DNA from 3 places in the Mesorhizobium sp. WSM2240 genome. Region 3 is predicted to be linked to each of the others. Evidence: riboswitches for the same ligand, from Rfam matches in the RefSeq annotation. Region 3 holds a riboswitch; each other region holds the start of a gene.
The links. A riboswitch is a leader RNA that binds a small molecule or an ion and turns the genes downstream of it on or off. The one in region 3 is predicted to bind cobalamin.

Region 1 (4,576 bases), on a different replicon from region 3:
ATGAGAAAGACCGAGCCGACCACCTTGCCTTCGCGCTCCGCGATCCAGGCATTCTCGTGTTCCGGGTCGAATGACTTGACGAAGCCGGCGAGAATTTCGGCCGCCAGCGCCTCGTAGCTTTCGTCCCAGCCATATTCCCGCGCGTAGAGGACGCCCTGCCGGTGGACGATCCAGCCGATATCGCCGACCTGAAGCGGCCGCAGGCTATAGGAGACTTTCTCCGGCTTCTGATCCTGGCCGAGCAGGCGCTGAACCCGCTGCATGGCCGAGACGACGGCCTCGCGGTGTTCCGTGGAAAGGCGGCCGAGCAATCCCGCAACTTCTTCCCGCGACGCCTGGTCAAGCGGCTCGAAAGCCTTGCGGCCCGCCTCCGTGATCGTCAGCATGGACTGGCGTGCATCCGCCGGCGACGGTGCCTTGGTCACAAGCCCGCGGCTTTCGAATTTCTTCAGAAGACGGCTGAGATAGCCGGCGTCCAGCCCCAGGTCGCGGCCGAGATCGGTTGCGGTCAGGCCATCGCGGTGGGCGAGTTCGTAGAGCACTCGGGCTTCGGTCAGCGAAAAAGCGCTTTTGTGCAGCCGCTCCTGGAGCAGGCCGATCTGGCGCGTGTAGAACCGGGTAAACGCCCGAACATCCGCGATCTGTTCTTTGGATGGGATCGCGATTTCGGTCATCGGAGCCTCCGCTGCTCCGATCAATGTCATGGAAATAGTTGACTGAGTCAAGTAATTGCGTGAGAGCGCCGGGTGTCAAAAACTCGTGATGACGCCGATGCCCAGCCCCTCGAACTTGTCCATGGCCATCAGCGCTTGCGGCGCTTCGGCGAGGCTGATCTTTCTTCCAACGAGTTTTTGCGGCGCAAGCTTGCCGGTCGCGATCATGTCCATCATCGCGCCGTAGCGGAATGCCTGCATGCCGTGGCTGCCGAGAATTTCAAGCTCGAAGGCGATGACCTTGCTCATCGGCACCTGTGCCCTGGCATGGTCGCCCAGCATCAGCCCGACCTGAACGTGACGGCCGCGCCGGCGCAGATTGGAGATAGAATTGTAGCAGGTCGCGGGATGGCCGAGCGCGTCGATCGAAACATGGGCGCCGCCCCTGGTGACCTGCTTGACCGCGCGCACCACATTTTCGGTTTTGGCGGCGTTTATGGTGGCGACCGCGCCCATTTGCCGGGCGAAATCAAGCTTCTCGTCGGTCAGATCGATGGCGACGACGTTGGCGCCCATCGCTGTGGCGATCATGATCGCCGACAGGCCGACGCCGCCGCAGCCATGCACCGCGACCCATTCACCGGGTTTCGTCCGACCCTGGTCGACTATTGCGCGGAACGAGGTGACGAAGCGGCAGCCGAGGGCGGCCGCGGTGGCGAAATCCAGTTCATCCGGCAGGCGGACGAGATTGGTGTCGGCGAAGTCGAGCGCAACATATTCGGCAAACGATCCCCACGCGCTGAAACCAGGCTGGAACTGGCGCTCGCAGACCTGGTGGTTGCCCGAATTACATTCGAAGCAATGGCCGCAGCCGGCCACGAACGGCACGGTGACGCGGTCGCCGATGTTCCAATTCCTGACGTGCCCGCCAACCGCCTGGATAGTCCCGGCAAGCTCGTGGCCCGGTACATGCGGCAGCGTGATGTCCGGGTCATGGCCCATCCAGCCGTGCCAGTCGCTACGGCAGAGCCCGGTCGCCTCGACCTTTACCACCACGCCGTCGGGCGAGGGCGTGGGATCGGGGACGTTTTGCAGGCTTGGCGGCGTGCCGAATTTCTCGAAGACGACGGCTTTCATGGAGTTTTCCTGGTTGGTTCCGGCGTGCGAGACTCCGGTATATCGCCGCAATCACAGCGGCACAAACGGTGCGTCGTGACGGAGGCGAAATTGTGAGACCCATCTTGTCCCGGTCCGCGACTCCCGATAGCGTCACCCGTGATGGTTCCCCGAACGCGCGAGCGCCAGGGGTGAAAAGGGAACACGGTGCGGCTCTTTCGAGCCAATGCCGTGGCTGCCCCCGCAACTGTAAGCGGTGAGCAACGCTCGATAACGCCACTGATCCGACGATCGGGAAGGCCGAGCAATGCCGAGACCCGCGAGCCAGGAGACCTGCCATCACCTGAGTACTTGAACCGGACGGGGTGTGCCGGGAGGAAACGATGCGCGGCCGTCTCGACCCGTGCGATCCGCTTCCTTCCGCAGTCATTCGGAAGGAAAACGCGGTTGCAGAAGAATGATTCAGCCCTGTCGAGCGCTCCCACCGGAATGTGTCGGCTATCCGGCGTTGAAGTCGGAGAGCGGCCATGACCTCTCCCCTGATGACCGCATGCGAACTCAGCTATCGCTCGCAGTCGGGGCGGTTGCTCGTCGATAATGTCGATCTGCGGATAGAGGCGGGCGAAAGGCTGGCGATCATCGGCCCGAACGGCGCGGGCAAAACCACGCTCCTGCGCATGCTGGCCGGCGCGCTCGTCCCTGCCAGTGGCGATGTACTTCTCGGCGGTCGTCGCCTGCGCGATCTGTCTAACGTCGAAAGAGCGCGCAGCGTTGCCATCGTCGGCCAGATCGACCAGCCCGATCCGCGTCTGTCGGTCGTCGACTACGTGTCGCTCGGCCGCATCCCGCATTCGTCTGGGCGAAATCCGCGTGATGACGCTGGAATCGTGCAGAATGCGCTTGACTGCACTTCGATCGACGGTTTCAGCGATCGCCCGATCGGCTTCCTTTCCGGTGGAGAGAGGCAGCGTGCGCAACTGGCCCGTGCCATGGCGCAGGAACCGAAAATCCTCTTCCTCGACGAGCCGACCAACCACCTCGATCCGAGGGCGCGCGCCGAATTGCTGGACCTTGTGTCCCGCCTGCCGATCACGGTCGTAGCGGTGCTGCACGACCTGCCCCTGGTCGCCCCGTTCGCCACTAGGGTCGCGGTTATGACAGAGGGCAGGCTTCATGCCTACGGCACACCCCGCGAAACGCTGACCCAGTCCATCGTGCGGCAGGTTTTCTCAATCGACGTCTTCCGTGTGCGCCATCCGGCCGAGGATCGCGAACTGACGGTGTTCGACATCCCAACCCTTGAACGCACAAAAGGAGACCCGAGGACATGAAGACCTGCTCTCTTTCACTCGCATTTGCATTGTTCGCCGCCCCCGCATGGGCATTTCCGGTGACGGTGGACAATTGCGGAACTCCGCTGACCTTTGAAAACGCCCCCACGCGCGCCGTCATTCAGGATCTCAACATGGCGGAAATGGCGTTCGCCCTGGATCTGCAGTCTTCGATCGTTGGCCTGACCGGGATTACCGGCTGGTACAAGGTCGGCCCGGAATTTGCCGCCGAGCAGGGCTCCATCCCGGAACTCGCCCCGAAATATCCGACCATCGAGAATCTCGTGGCGGTTCAGCCGGACTTCTTCTTCGCCGGCTGGTACTACGGCATGAAGCCGGGAGGCGACGTGACGCCCGACACGCTCGCCCCCTACGGCATCAAGACGCTGGTGCTGACCGAAAGCTGTGTCCACCTCCAAAAGAACCGGTCCGCCGCCTCGCTCGATCTGCTTTTCGGCGACATGGAGAAGCTAGGAAAAATTTTCGGCAAGGAGCGCGAGGCCGAAGCTTTGATCGGGAAATGGAAAAACGAGCTCGAAGAGATCAGGAGCAAGACACCAGCAGGTGAAACCCGAGTCTTTCTCTACGATTCCGGCGAAGACAAACCCTTCACAGCAGGCAAGTTCGCGATTCCGACGGCGATGATCGAAGCGGCCGGCGGCCGGAACATCATGGCGGATCTGGAAACCAGCTGGGGCACGACGGATTGGGAGACCGTGGCGACCCGCAATCCCGAATTCCTGATCCTGCTCGACTACCAGGACGACGCCGGCTATCGCAAGCTCCTTAACTTCCTGAAGGCGCATCCGGCGATGAAGGAAACGGATGCGGTCAGGAACGAACGGTTCGTTGCTCTGCGTTACGCTGAACTCACGCCCGGGCCCGCCAACATCAAGGCCATCGGCAAGGTCGCAAAGGCCATGCATCCGGACGCGTTTTGACGGCGATGCAGGCACGATACCGCCTGAGCATGGTGGCAGGGACGGCGGCAATCGCCGCCCTGGCGCTGCTTTCAATAGCCTATGGCTCGACGGTCATCCCGGTGTCCGAGGTGGTCGCGGCGCTGGCTGCTTCGCTCGGTTTCGTGGATGGAAGCGTATCGGGTCCGGTCGGCAGGATCATTCTCGATCTGCGCCTGCCGCGGATGCTGCTCGCCATATCAGTCGGCGCAGGCCTTGGAACCGTCGGCGCTCTCCTGCAGACGGTAACACGCAACGACCTGGCCGACCCCTTCCTATTCGGCCTGTCGTCCGGGGCTGCCGCCGGCGCCGTCTCGGTCATAACCATGTTCGGCGATAGATTCGGTGTCTGGACGCTGCCTGCGGCCGCTTTCACTGGCGGAATCCTGGCCGCCGGAGTCGTCCTGCTGCTGGTCAGCCGTGTTCGTGGGCAAGGACCGGAGCGGCTGATCCTCGCCGGCCTCGCGGTCTCCTTCCTTTTCATCGCCCTGACCAATTACATGGTTTTCGCGGGCGA
Region 2 (4,576 bases), on a different replicon from region 3:
CCGGTGCGAGGCCGCGCTGGCTTTCCGCCCAGGCCTCGCGCCGCGTGGTGGCGACGATGACCTGGAAGACCGGAACGCCGGCGCGATCGAACAGTGTTTCGACGCCCGGTTCGGCGCCAGTCGCGAAGGCGGTCGCGGTGATGATCGCGGCAGGCGCGAGGTCGGCGAGGGCTGTTTCGACGAAGGCGACGGAGGCCGGGTCTTTCAGGCTCGAAACGAAGATCGGGACGGGCGCCATGCCTCGCTCGCGCAAGGCTTGGACCAACGCGTCAATGGGCGCGACGTCTGCGGCCAGCAGCATGGAACGGTAGAAGAGGATGGGGATGACGGCGCTCTTGCCCTCCCCCTTGCGGGGAGGGTCGATCCGCGAAGCGGAGCGGGGTGGAGACGATTGCGCTCGATTCTGTGCCACCCCCACCCGGCCCTCCGGGCCACCCTCCTCGCAACGGGGAGGGTAAGGCGCGTGCTCGACCACGCCGCGCGCCGGATCGTAAAAGCCGGCTTTCGGAACGGACACAGGCACCGTTGCCGTTGTCTCGCCGCCGGCCAATCCCGCCAATCGCTTCACCAGCCCGCGCATGTTTTCCGGGCCGCCTTCGCGAAAATAGCCGAGCAGGGCGTCGAGTTCGTCGCGCGGCAGGGTCGAGCATTCGATGAGGCGCAGATCCTCGTCGCGGCATTCGCCGGGCAGCAGCGCCAGTTGGATACCCTTTTCGCGGGCGATCGCGGCCAGCCGATCGCAGCCGTAGCGCCACCAGTCGTAGCCACCGAGAATGCGCACAAGGATGATTTTCGCGTGCGCTGCGACGCTGTCGATCCACAGATCGACCGACATCGGGTGGCGCAGGTCGCGCAGTGCGGCAAGCCGCATCGACGGCAGGTTCACCGAGTCGGCCTTCCACGCGGCCGCCAGCCCCGCCAGATCGCTGTCGGTGAAAGACAGGGCCACGATATCCGCCGGCGTCTGCCGCAGATCGACCGGCTCGACGAGGTCGTCAAGCGAGGCGGATGTCGTGGTCAGGATGTGCATGGCTGCACGGTGTCCTAGCTGACGAGGATGCGTTCGATCGCGTCGCGGTTGAGGCCTTTCAGCCCGATGACCACCAGCCGCGAGCGGCGGTCGTCCTCGGCGGTCCAGGCGCGGTCGTAATAGTGGTTGACGCGCGGGCCGACTGCCTGGACCAGAAGCCGCATCGGCTTGCCGCCCACATCTACGAAACCCTTCACGCGCAGCACGTTTTCCTCGTCTGCGGCCGCGGCGACGCGTTTTGCGAGGTCGTCGGGGTTGGAGACCGCCGGAAGCTCGACGATGAAGCTGTCGAAGTCGTCATGCTCGTGGTCGAGCTCATCGTCATGATTGGTCTTGCGGTTCTCGATATCATCCTCGACGGCGAGCCCCATGCCGAGCAGTACGGACGGATCGACCTTGCCCTGCGAGGTCGGCACGATCTTGACCGATCGCGCGAGGTGTTCGCCGATGACGGCATTGGCGCGGGCGCTGCCGGCGGCGTCGAGCAGGTCGCTCTTGGAAAGGATAACGAGGTCGGCACAGGCGATCTGGTCCTCGAACACCTCCTCGACCGGATTCTCGTGGTCGAGCGAATCGTCGCTGAAGCGCTGCGCCTGCAGGGCGTCGAGATCGGAGGCGACCTTGCCGGCGGCAAGGGCCGGGCCGTCGACCACGGCAACGACGCCGTCGACGGTGACGCGGCTCTTCACCGACGGCCACTGGAAGGCCTGGACCAGAGGCTTCGGCAGAGCGAGGCCGGAGGTCTCGATGATGATGTGATCAACCTTGGGCTCCAGCGCCAGGATCTGGTCGAGCGCCGGTACGAAATCGTCGGCGACGGTGCAGCAGAGGCAGCCATTGGCCAGTTCGACGATGTTTTCCTCCGGGCAGGCATCTATGCCGCAGCCCTTGAGGATCTCGCCGTCGATGCCGATGTCGCCGAATTCGTTGACGATGATGGCCAGCCGCCTTCCATTGGCGTTTTCGAGGATGTGGCGGATCAGCGTGGTCTTGCCGGCGCCAAGAAAGCCGGTGACGACGGTGCAGGGCACGCGGGCGGCGGAAGCGGTCATGAATTGTCCTTCAGGAGGTCGAGGGGAGGAATGCGCGCGACGAGGCCGCGCTTGAGGCTGTCGGGACGGCCGCGCCATGGCAGGAGGCCGTCTGCCGAGGTGGCGAAGAGCTTTGCGCCGGTTATCAGGTCTGGAGCGCTATCGGCGGTCAGGTCGCCGAAGACGTAGCTCCAGGACCCATCGCGCAAAATGGCGGCGGAGAGCCGCCGCTTGCAGTTGCCGAGGCATTCTACCTGCCTGACACCGATATTGCTGTTCTCTGCGGCGAGCCGCGTCGCGTCGCCCAAAACTTCGCCGGCGCGCGGGCGGGCATCGGAGCCGGTCTCGTCGCGGCAGGACGAGCAGACGACGACCGTGACGCCGGCATGGCCGTCATCGCCTGCGTCCCCGTCCTGTTGCGGAAAAATGCCGTCGGCTTTCAAGTCATCATGCTCCTTGCCCGGGACACCCGCCAGGCGGTCGGATATTTCGTCGGACGGCAGGTCTCCTGGCTCGCGAGTCGTCGCCTTGGCCGCCTTCCCGGGAATCCCAGTGGTTTTCGGCCTTCGGCTCTTCGCTTACAGTTGCGGGGACAGCTGCGGAGTTGGCCTGAAAGCCGCACCGCATTCCCTCTTAGCCTCCCCCTTTGCGGGAGGAGGACCGTCTGGCCGCGAATTTAGGCGTCCGGGCTCGGTGCTGTCAACGCGGCGTTACGACATGAAAATGTCGGCCAGCGCCGGTCCGAGATCGCCCGAAGGCACGATCTCGATGCGCTCGAGCCCGAGCCAAGCCATCATCAGGCGCAGTTCCTCGGCGAGTTCGATTGCCGTCTGCGGCGGAGCGCCGGGCTCGGCATAGGCGGCGAGCATGCGCAAAACGCCGGCCGGCCGGTCGGCCTTGAGGTCAACGCGGGCGACAATCGTGTCGCCGAGCAGGAACGGCAGGACGTAATAGCCGAACCGGCGCTTTTCGGCGGGCGTGTAGATCTCGATGCGGTAGTGGAAATCGAACAGCCGCTCCGCGCGTGAGCGTTCGAACACCAGAGGATCGAAGGGCGCAAGCAAAGCGCGCGCGGCGACCTTGCGCGGAATGCGGGCGTCGGTATGGAGAAATGCCTGCTGCTTCCAGCCTTTGACGCTGACCGGCAGCAAATCGCCTGATTCGACCAGCTCCGGGATGCGGTCCTTCACGTCTGTGGGCGAAAGCCTGAAATAATCGCGTAGATCTCCGACAGTGGCGATGCCCAGGGCCCTGGCCGAAATGCGCAGCAATTCGCGATGGGCATCGGCGGGTGCGGGCGCGGGCGCATCGACGATCGAGGCCGGCAGCACGCGCTCCGGCAAGTCGTAGAGCCGTTCAAAGCCGCGGCGCGACGCGGTGGTGATGCGGCCGGCCCAGAACAGCCATTCGAAGGCGTGTTTTTCGTCGCTCCAGCCCCACCAGCCGCCGGAGCCTTTCGCGCCGTCAATGTCGGATGCGGCGACCGGGCCGTCCGCGGCCACTTTACGGTAGGTTGCCTCGATCAGATCGGCGCGCTCGCGGCCGAATTCAGCGAGGCGGCCGTAAATGCCCTCGTTGCTGGCCGCGCGGTCCATGCGCCAGCGCATCAGCGGCCAGGTTTCGACCGGGAGGAGAGACGCCTCATGGGCCCAGTATTCGAACAGCATCCGCTTCTTCTTGCCCGCCGCCGCCCCGTCGAGCAGCTCGCGGTCATATGGTCCGAGCCGCGAAAACAGCGGCATATAATGCGCGCGGACCACGACGCTGACGGAATCGATCTGCAACAGGCCAGTGCGGCCAATCACTTTAGCGAGATGCCGCCGGGCAATTGCGCCAGCGGGCCTGCTGTCGGCAAAGCCCTGCGCGGCAAGCGCGATGCGCCGCGCCATGGCGCGCGAAATGGTTTCCTTCATGTTCCTGATCCGGATTGAGGCGAAAGGCCCGGCATTTGAACGGTTGCCCGTCCGCACGTCCACTCGTTTTAGCTGCGAAACGGACGCAACGTCATTGTCTCCTGCCACGACATGACTATCTGAAAGGCCAGGCGAGCCAGGGAGCCGATCGGTCTGCTTTCGTGCAAAAAGTCGCCGCATGCCGCCCAATGTTTGGCTTGCTTCGCGGGATTGCCTGCGCTAACGCTCGCCGCATTGCAGCATGGTTCTCAGCGCCCGCCTAAGTCGGCAATCTGTCGCGGTTTGGCGGTTTGATTCAGTGCTATGGTCAGGTCGGTCGGCCGCGAACGGAAAGTCGGAGCATGAGCGCGCTTCTAGGTTCATACCTTCCTATCGTCATATTCATCGGCGTTGCCCTGGCCGTGGCGCTGGCGCTGGTTGCGGCGCCGTTCCTGGTGGCCTACCGCAACCCCGACCCGGAAAAACTCTCGGCTTACGAATGCGGCTTCAACTCCTTCGATGATGCGCGCATGAAATTCGATGTCCGCTTCTACCTGGTTTCCATCCTGTTCATCATTTTCGATCTCGAAGTCGCGTTCCTGTTTCCTTGGGCGGTCTCGTTC
Region 3 (4,576 bases):
TTCGACCCTGCGCGGCCGCGAAGGGCAGGACGGCAACGCGGCGCGCGCGGCAAGTGCCGCCAGGCCCGATGCCGCGGCGCCGAACGAAGACGCCGACCCTGCTGAGGAGGCCGACCAGGACGATGCTCTTGCCGATGAACTGGCCGAGATCGACGCCGTGCTGGCCCGCTCCAGCCGACTGCTTGCCGGCGAAGATTTGTCGCCGCGCGCCGCGGACAGCCCGGAGGTCGACACGGCAGGGCAGGGGGCAAACGCGCGGCAGGCCTTGCCGGACAGCCTCGGGCCGCTGATCCGCGACCTCGACTGGGACGAGGACCAGCGGCTGGCCGACTGGCTCGCGGTCGTCGGCCGGCTGCGCAGCGAGGGCATGCCGGCGGTGCTGCAAGCGGCGATCGCCTGGGACGCCTGGCAGGACATCGAACCGCTGCAGCACCAGCATTGGCTCGGCAATCTGCTCGTCGCCGCGCTGTTGCGGGAGACCGGCAAGGTCGGCTCGCATCTCTTTTGCCTGAACGCCGGGCTGCGCATCGTTTCGCGGGAGCGGCGCAAAAGCCCAATTCGAACCACCCGGCTGATGGCCGTCCTCGACGCCCTTGCCGAAGCGGCCTCAGCTGGACTGAAGGAACTCGACCGGCTGGTGATGGCCAAAAGCCAGATGGAACGCCGGCTGAGGAACCGGCGAAAAAACTCGAGCCTGCCGGCGCTGATCGACCTGGTGCTGGCGCGGCCGGCGGTGTCGGCAGGGCTGATCGCGGCCGAGCTCAAAATCACACAGCGCGCCGCGCTCGGCCTGATCGCCGAGCTCCACATCCGGGAGGTGACGGGCAGGGGGCGCTACAGGGCGTGGGGGATCATCTAGATCGTTGCATCTGCGGCCGGACCCGAACCAGACCTATTTCTTCGATGCCGGGGGGAGGCGGTCCACGTATGGAATGACAGTACCTGCCGCGTTCCGGCTCGAAGCGTTCATCATTGGGCTGGGACTTCTGTCGCGCGGATCGAAACAGGCTATGCAAAAGGGCCGCGACCGATGGGTTCATGTATGAGGACCGCGCCGTACCGTAGAAGCAAAACCGGCGCAACTGCTCGACGCACCAGCCGTAGCCGCGGTGGCCGCATTGCTTTCCGCCCGGCAAGAGGCGACTCGATGTGCCGCATGCGGGAGGCTCGCGCCCGTTACGGGGGGCCAAAGTCTGCTTTTCGTCGCGGTGAATCATGCTAACAATGCGACATCGACAGTGGGTCCATCCCGGAGGTTCCGAGCATGCGCACAATCAGGTCACGATGGACCGTCGTTCTGGCGATGGCGTTCTGCGCCTTGCCGGCCGCCGCGCAGACGGGTTCCGACGATGCGGCGGCGGCCGCGTTGGTCGGCGACCAGATTCGCGAACAGGGGTTTGCCTGCGCGGAGCCCGCCAACGCCATGCGCGACCCCTCGGTTGACGAGGATGCCGTCTGGATGCTGACCTGCGCCGATGCAAAATACCGCGTCAGGCTGGTGCCGGATCAGGCCGCTGTGGTCGAGAAGCTCGACTGAGACACAATGTGATCGCTGTGGCACTGCTTTGCGCAGAGCGTCGCGCGATTTCTCTCGCGGATGCGATCGCTCTGCCCGAGCAAGGTCAGAAGCGGGAGCGATGCGGCCCGTAACAGTGGGTTGGGAAACTGATCGGCCGTCCTACTGGTTCCCTGCCAGTGCTCGTCGACGTCAAAACCGCCGCAAGAAATGGGATGCATCCAGAACGGCACCTGCTGAGTGAGTTCGACGGTTTATCGTTTGACCGGATGTGCCCACACTGCTACCCACAACGCTGACGGTTCCGCGTTCGTAGCGGATGAAAAGGGAACACGGTGAGGACGACCCGAAGAAGGGCCGAATCCGTGGCTGTCCCCGCAACTGTAAGCGGCGAGTTTTCGTCAGATGCCACTGGGGTAAGTTCCCTGGGAAGGCGACGAAAAACCGGGACCCGCGAGCCAGGAAACCTGCCGTCAGCCGTGGTCACGCGCGAAACCGTAGGGCGGGGTGTCCTTTTGGTGTGACGAGCTGCATGCCTATGCATGGAGTTCGTTCGGTTCGCGGTGACGGAAGCCACAACACAGGTCTTGCGATGCCGCGTTCTCTCCTTTCTGTTTTCAAAACAATTGTCGTGTCAGCTCTTGCCGCGCTTCTTTCCCAATCGGCATTTGCCGAAACCGCTAAAATAACCGATGTCAGCGGTCGAACCTTCGAAATGGAAGTTCCGGCCAAGCGCGTCGTTCTCGGTCTCTATTTCGAGGACTATTGGGCGATCGGCGGCGATGCCGCGATGGACAAGCTTGTCGGCATTTCCAAAGCCGCCTGGAGCGACTGGCGTCCGGCCAACTGGCAGGCCTATCTGAAAGTTCGGCCTTCCCTTGACCAGATTCCGGACGTTGGCGAAGTCGAGGTCAGCACCTTCTCGGTGGAGAAGCTGATCGCCCTGAAACCTGACGTCGCCATCCTTGCCGAATGGCAGGTCAACGGCATCGGCGGCGACTTCCAGCGCATCGTCGATGCAGGGATTCCCGTGGTGGTGGTGGACTACCATGCTCAAACCGAAGAACGCCATGTCGCCAGCACGAGGCTGATCGGCAAGGTTATCGGAGCGGAGGACCGCGCCGAGAAAATTGCCCAGGAATACGAAACCTCGATCAAGGAAGTTCGCGACCGGATTGAAAAGGCCGGACAGCCGCGCCCGTCCGTCTATATCGAACTCGGTAGCAAGGGTCCCGAAGAACAGGGGCCAAGCTATGGCGACTACATGTGGGGCAAGATCGCGGAAGTCGCCGGTGGCGACAACATCACGAAGGACGTTGTACGGACTTGGGGGCCGGTCGCTCCCGAACAGGTCCTGGCGTCCAGGCCAGAGGTCGTCATGATGGCAGGTTCGGAATGGCGCAAGCATCCGACTGGCCAGTTGATGGGCGAAGGAGTCACCGCGGCGGAGGCGCTCGAACGGCTGAAGGACTTCACGCAGCGTCCCGGCTGGAGCTCGCTTCCTGCGATTGAAAACGGAAGACTTCACGCCGTCTATCAGGGCGCATCCCGGACGATCATGGACTACACCTCGGTGCAGTATTTCGCCAAGGCGCTCTACCCGGACCTGTTCAAGGACATTGATCCGCAGTCGAATTATCTCGCCTTCTACGAACGCTATCTGCCGATCCGGCCGAGCGGCACCTTCATGACCGGCTTGAAGTAGGCCCTCATGAGCGAAGCCATAAACGCTGCCCTGTCGCGGCATCGGGCGGCGGAGCGCAGGAAGGTGACGCTTGTCGCTGGCCTGCTTGTCCTTGCCTGCGTCTCCCTCGTCTTCGATATCGCGACTGGGCCGGCTCTGCTTCCGGTCCCCGACGTCGTCGCCGCGCTGATAAGTCCGGCAACGACTGACCCAACGACGCAGATCATCGTCTGGACGCTGCGCCTGCCGATGGCATTGATGGCGATTGTCGTTGGCGTCGCGCTCGGCTCGAGCGGCGCGACGATGCAGACGTTGCTCGACAACCCGTTGGCCAGTCCCTACACGCTGGGGCTGGCTTCCGCGGCAGGCTTCGGAGCTTCGCTGGCAATTCTCAACGGCGGATGGGGTCTCAATCCGCTCTTCATAGCCCCGGCCTGCGCCTTCATCGTCGCGTGCTTGGCATCTGCCCTAATATACGTTGTCGGCAACATGCGCGGCATGATGGGCGACACGATGATTCTGGCCGGGATCGCCCTGATGTTCCTGTTCCACTCCCTGCAGTCGCTTCTGCAGTTTCACGCCACGCCCGAGGTCGGGCAGCAGATCGTCTTTTGGATGTTCGGGACGCTCGCCAAAGCGACTTGGACAAACCTTCTCATGACGGCGGCCGCGGTTGCAGTTTCCATGCCCCTGTTGATGCTCAATGCCTGGAAGCTTACCGCTCTCCGCCTCGGCGAGCAGCGCGCACGCGCGGTGGGGGTTTCCGTCTCGAGCCTGCGTTTGACAACTATCGCGCTGGTCTCATTGATGACCGCCACGGCTATAAGCTTCGTCGGCACGATCGGCTTCATAGGATTGGTCGCTCCGCACATCGCCCGGATGTTGGTCGGTGAAGACCAGCGTTACCTTCTCGTGGCAGCCGGGTGTGTGGGTGCGGTCATGCTCTCACTGTCCTCGGTTCTCTCGAAGATCATCATGCCAGGCGTATTGCTGCCGGTCGGCATCGTCACCGCCGTCATTGGCGTGCCGTTCTTTCTTCATCTCATCCTTCGACGTTCGAGGGAATACTGAGATGCTGTCGGTCACTGACCTCGATCTGGCGCACGGCAATGTTCCCGTCGTCGACGATCTCAACATCAACTTCATGGCAGGCCAAGTGACTGGCATCGTCGGTCCGAACGGCGCGGGAAAGTCGACCTTTCTGCGCACCCTGTTCGGAGACCATGCCGCCAGGAGAGGAAGCCTTCGCCTTGGCGAAGAACAATACAGCCCCGCCCATCGCCGAAAGTGGCAGGCCCGTATTGGCTTCATGCCGCAGGACAATGGTTCGCATGGCGGACTGACCGCGCTGGAAGTGGTGCTTCTCGGATCTATAG

Region 1: another riboswitch for cobalamin. It lies ahead of ABVK50_RS23530 (ABC transporter ATP-binding protein); the one in region 3 lies ahead of ABVK50_RS28445 (ABC transporter substrate-binding protein).
Region 2: another riboswitch for cobalamin. It lies ahead of ABVK50_RS13460 (DUF1636 family protein); the one in region 3 lies ahead of ABVK50_RS28445 (ABC transporter substrate-binding protein).

Annotation. Positions count from the first base shown of each region.
Region 1 is NZ_CP159253.1:4,746,792-4,751,367, reverse strand. Features, by position in the region: gene ABVK50_RS23540 (bifunctional helix-turn-helix transcriptional regulator/GNAT family N-acetyltransferase) at 1-674, opposite strand, end outside; gene ABVK50_RS23535 (zinc-dependent alcohol dehydrogenase family protein) at 750-1,790, opposite strand; cobalamin riboswitch at 1,916-2,125, shown strand; gene ABVK50_RS23530 (ABC transporter ATP-binding protein) at 2,297-3,100, shown strand; gene ABVK50_RS23525 (ABC transporter substrate-binding protein) at 3,097-4,041, shown strand; gene ABVK50_RS23520 (iron ABC transporter permease) at 4,071-4,576, shown strand, end outside.
Region 2 is NZ_CP159253.1:2,747,155-2,751,730, reverse strand. Features, by position in the region: gene cobN (cobaltochelatase subunit CobN) at 1-1,030, opposite strand, end outside; gene cobW (cobalamin biosynthesis protein CobW) at 1,045-2,082, opposite strand; gene ABVK50_RS13460 (DUF1636 family protein) at 2,079-2,504, opposite strand; cobalamin riboswitch at 2,542-2,741, opposite strand; gene ABVK50_RS13455 (winged helix-turn-helix domain-containing protein) at 2,772-3,974, opposite strand; gene ABVK50_RS13450 (NADH-quinone oxidoreductase subunit A) at 4,316-4,576, shown strand, end outside.
Region 3 is NZ_CP159254.1:7,635-12,210, forward strand. Features, by position in the region: gene ABVK50_RS28435 (RHE_PE00001 family protein) at 1-859, shown strand, start outside; gene ABVK50_RS28440 (hypothetical protein) at 1,265-1,537, shown strand; cobalamin riboswitch at 1,799-2,006, shown strand; gene ABVK50_RS28445 (ABC transporter substrate-binding protein) at 2,232-3,221, shown strand; gene ABVK50_RS28450 (iron ABC transporter permease) at 3,228-4,271, shown strand; gene ABVK50_RS28455 (ABC transporter ATP-binding protein) at 4,273-4,576, shown strand, end outside.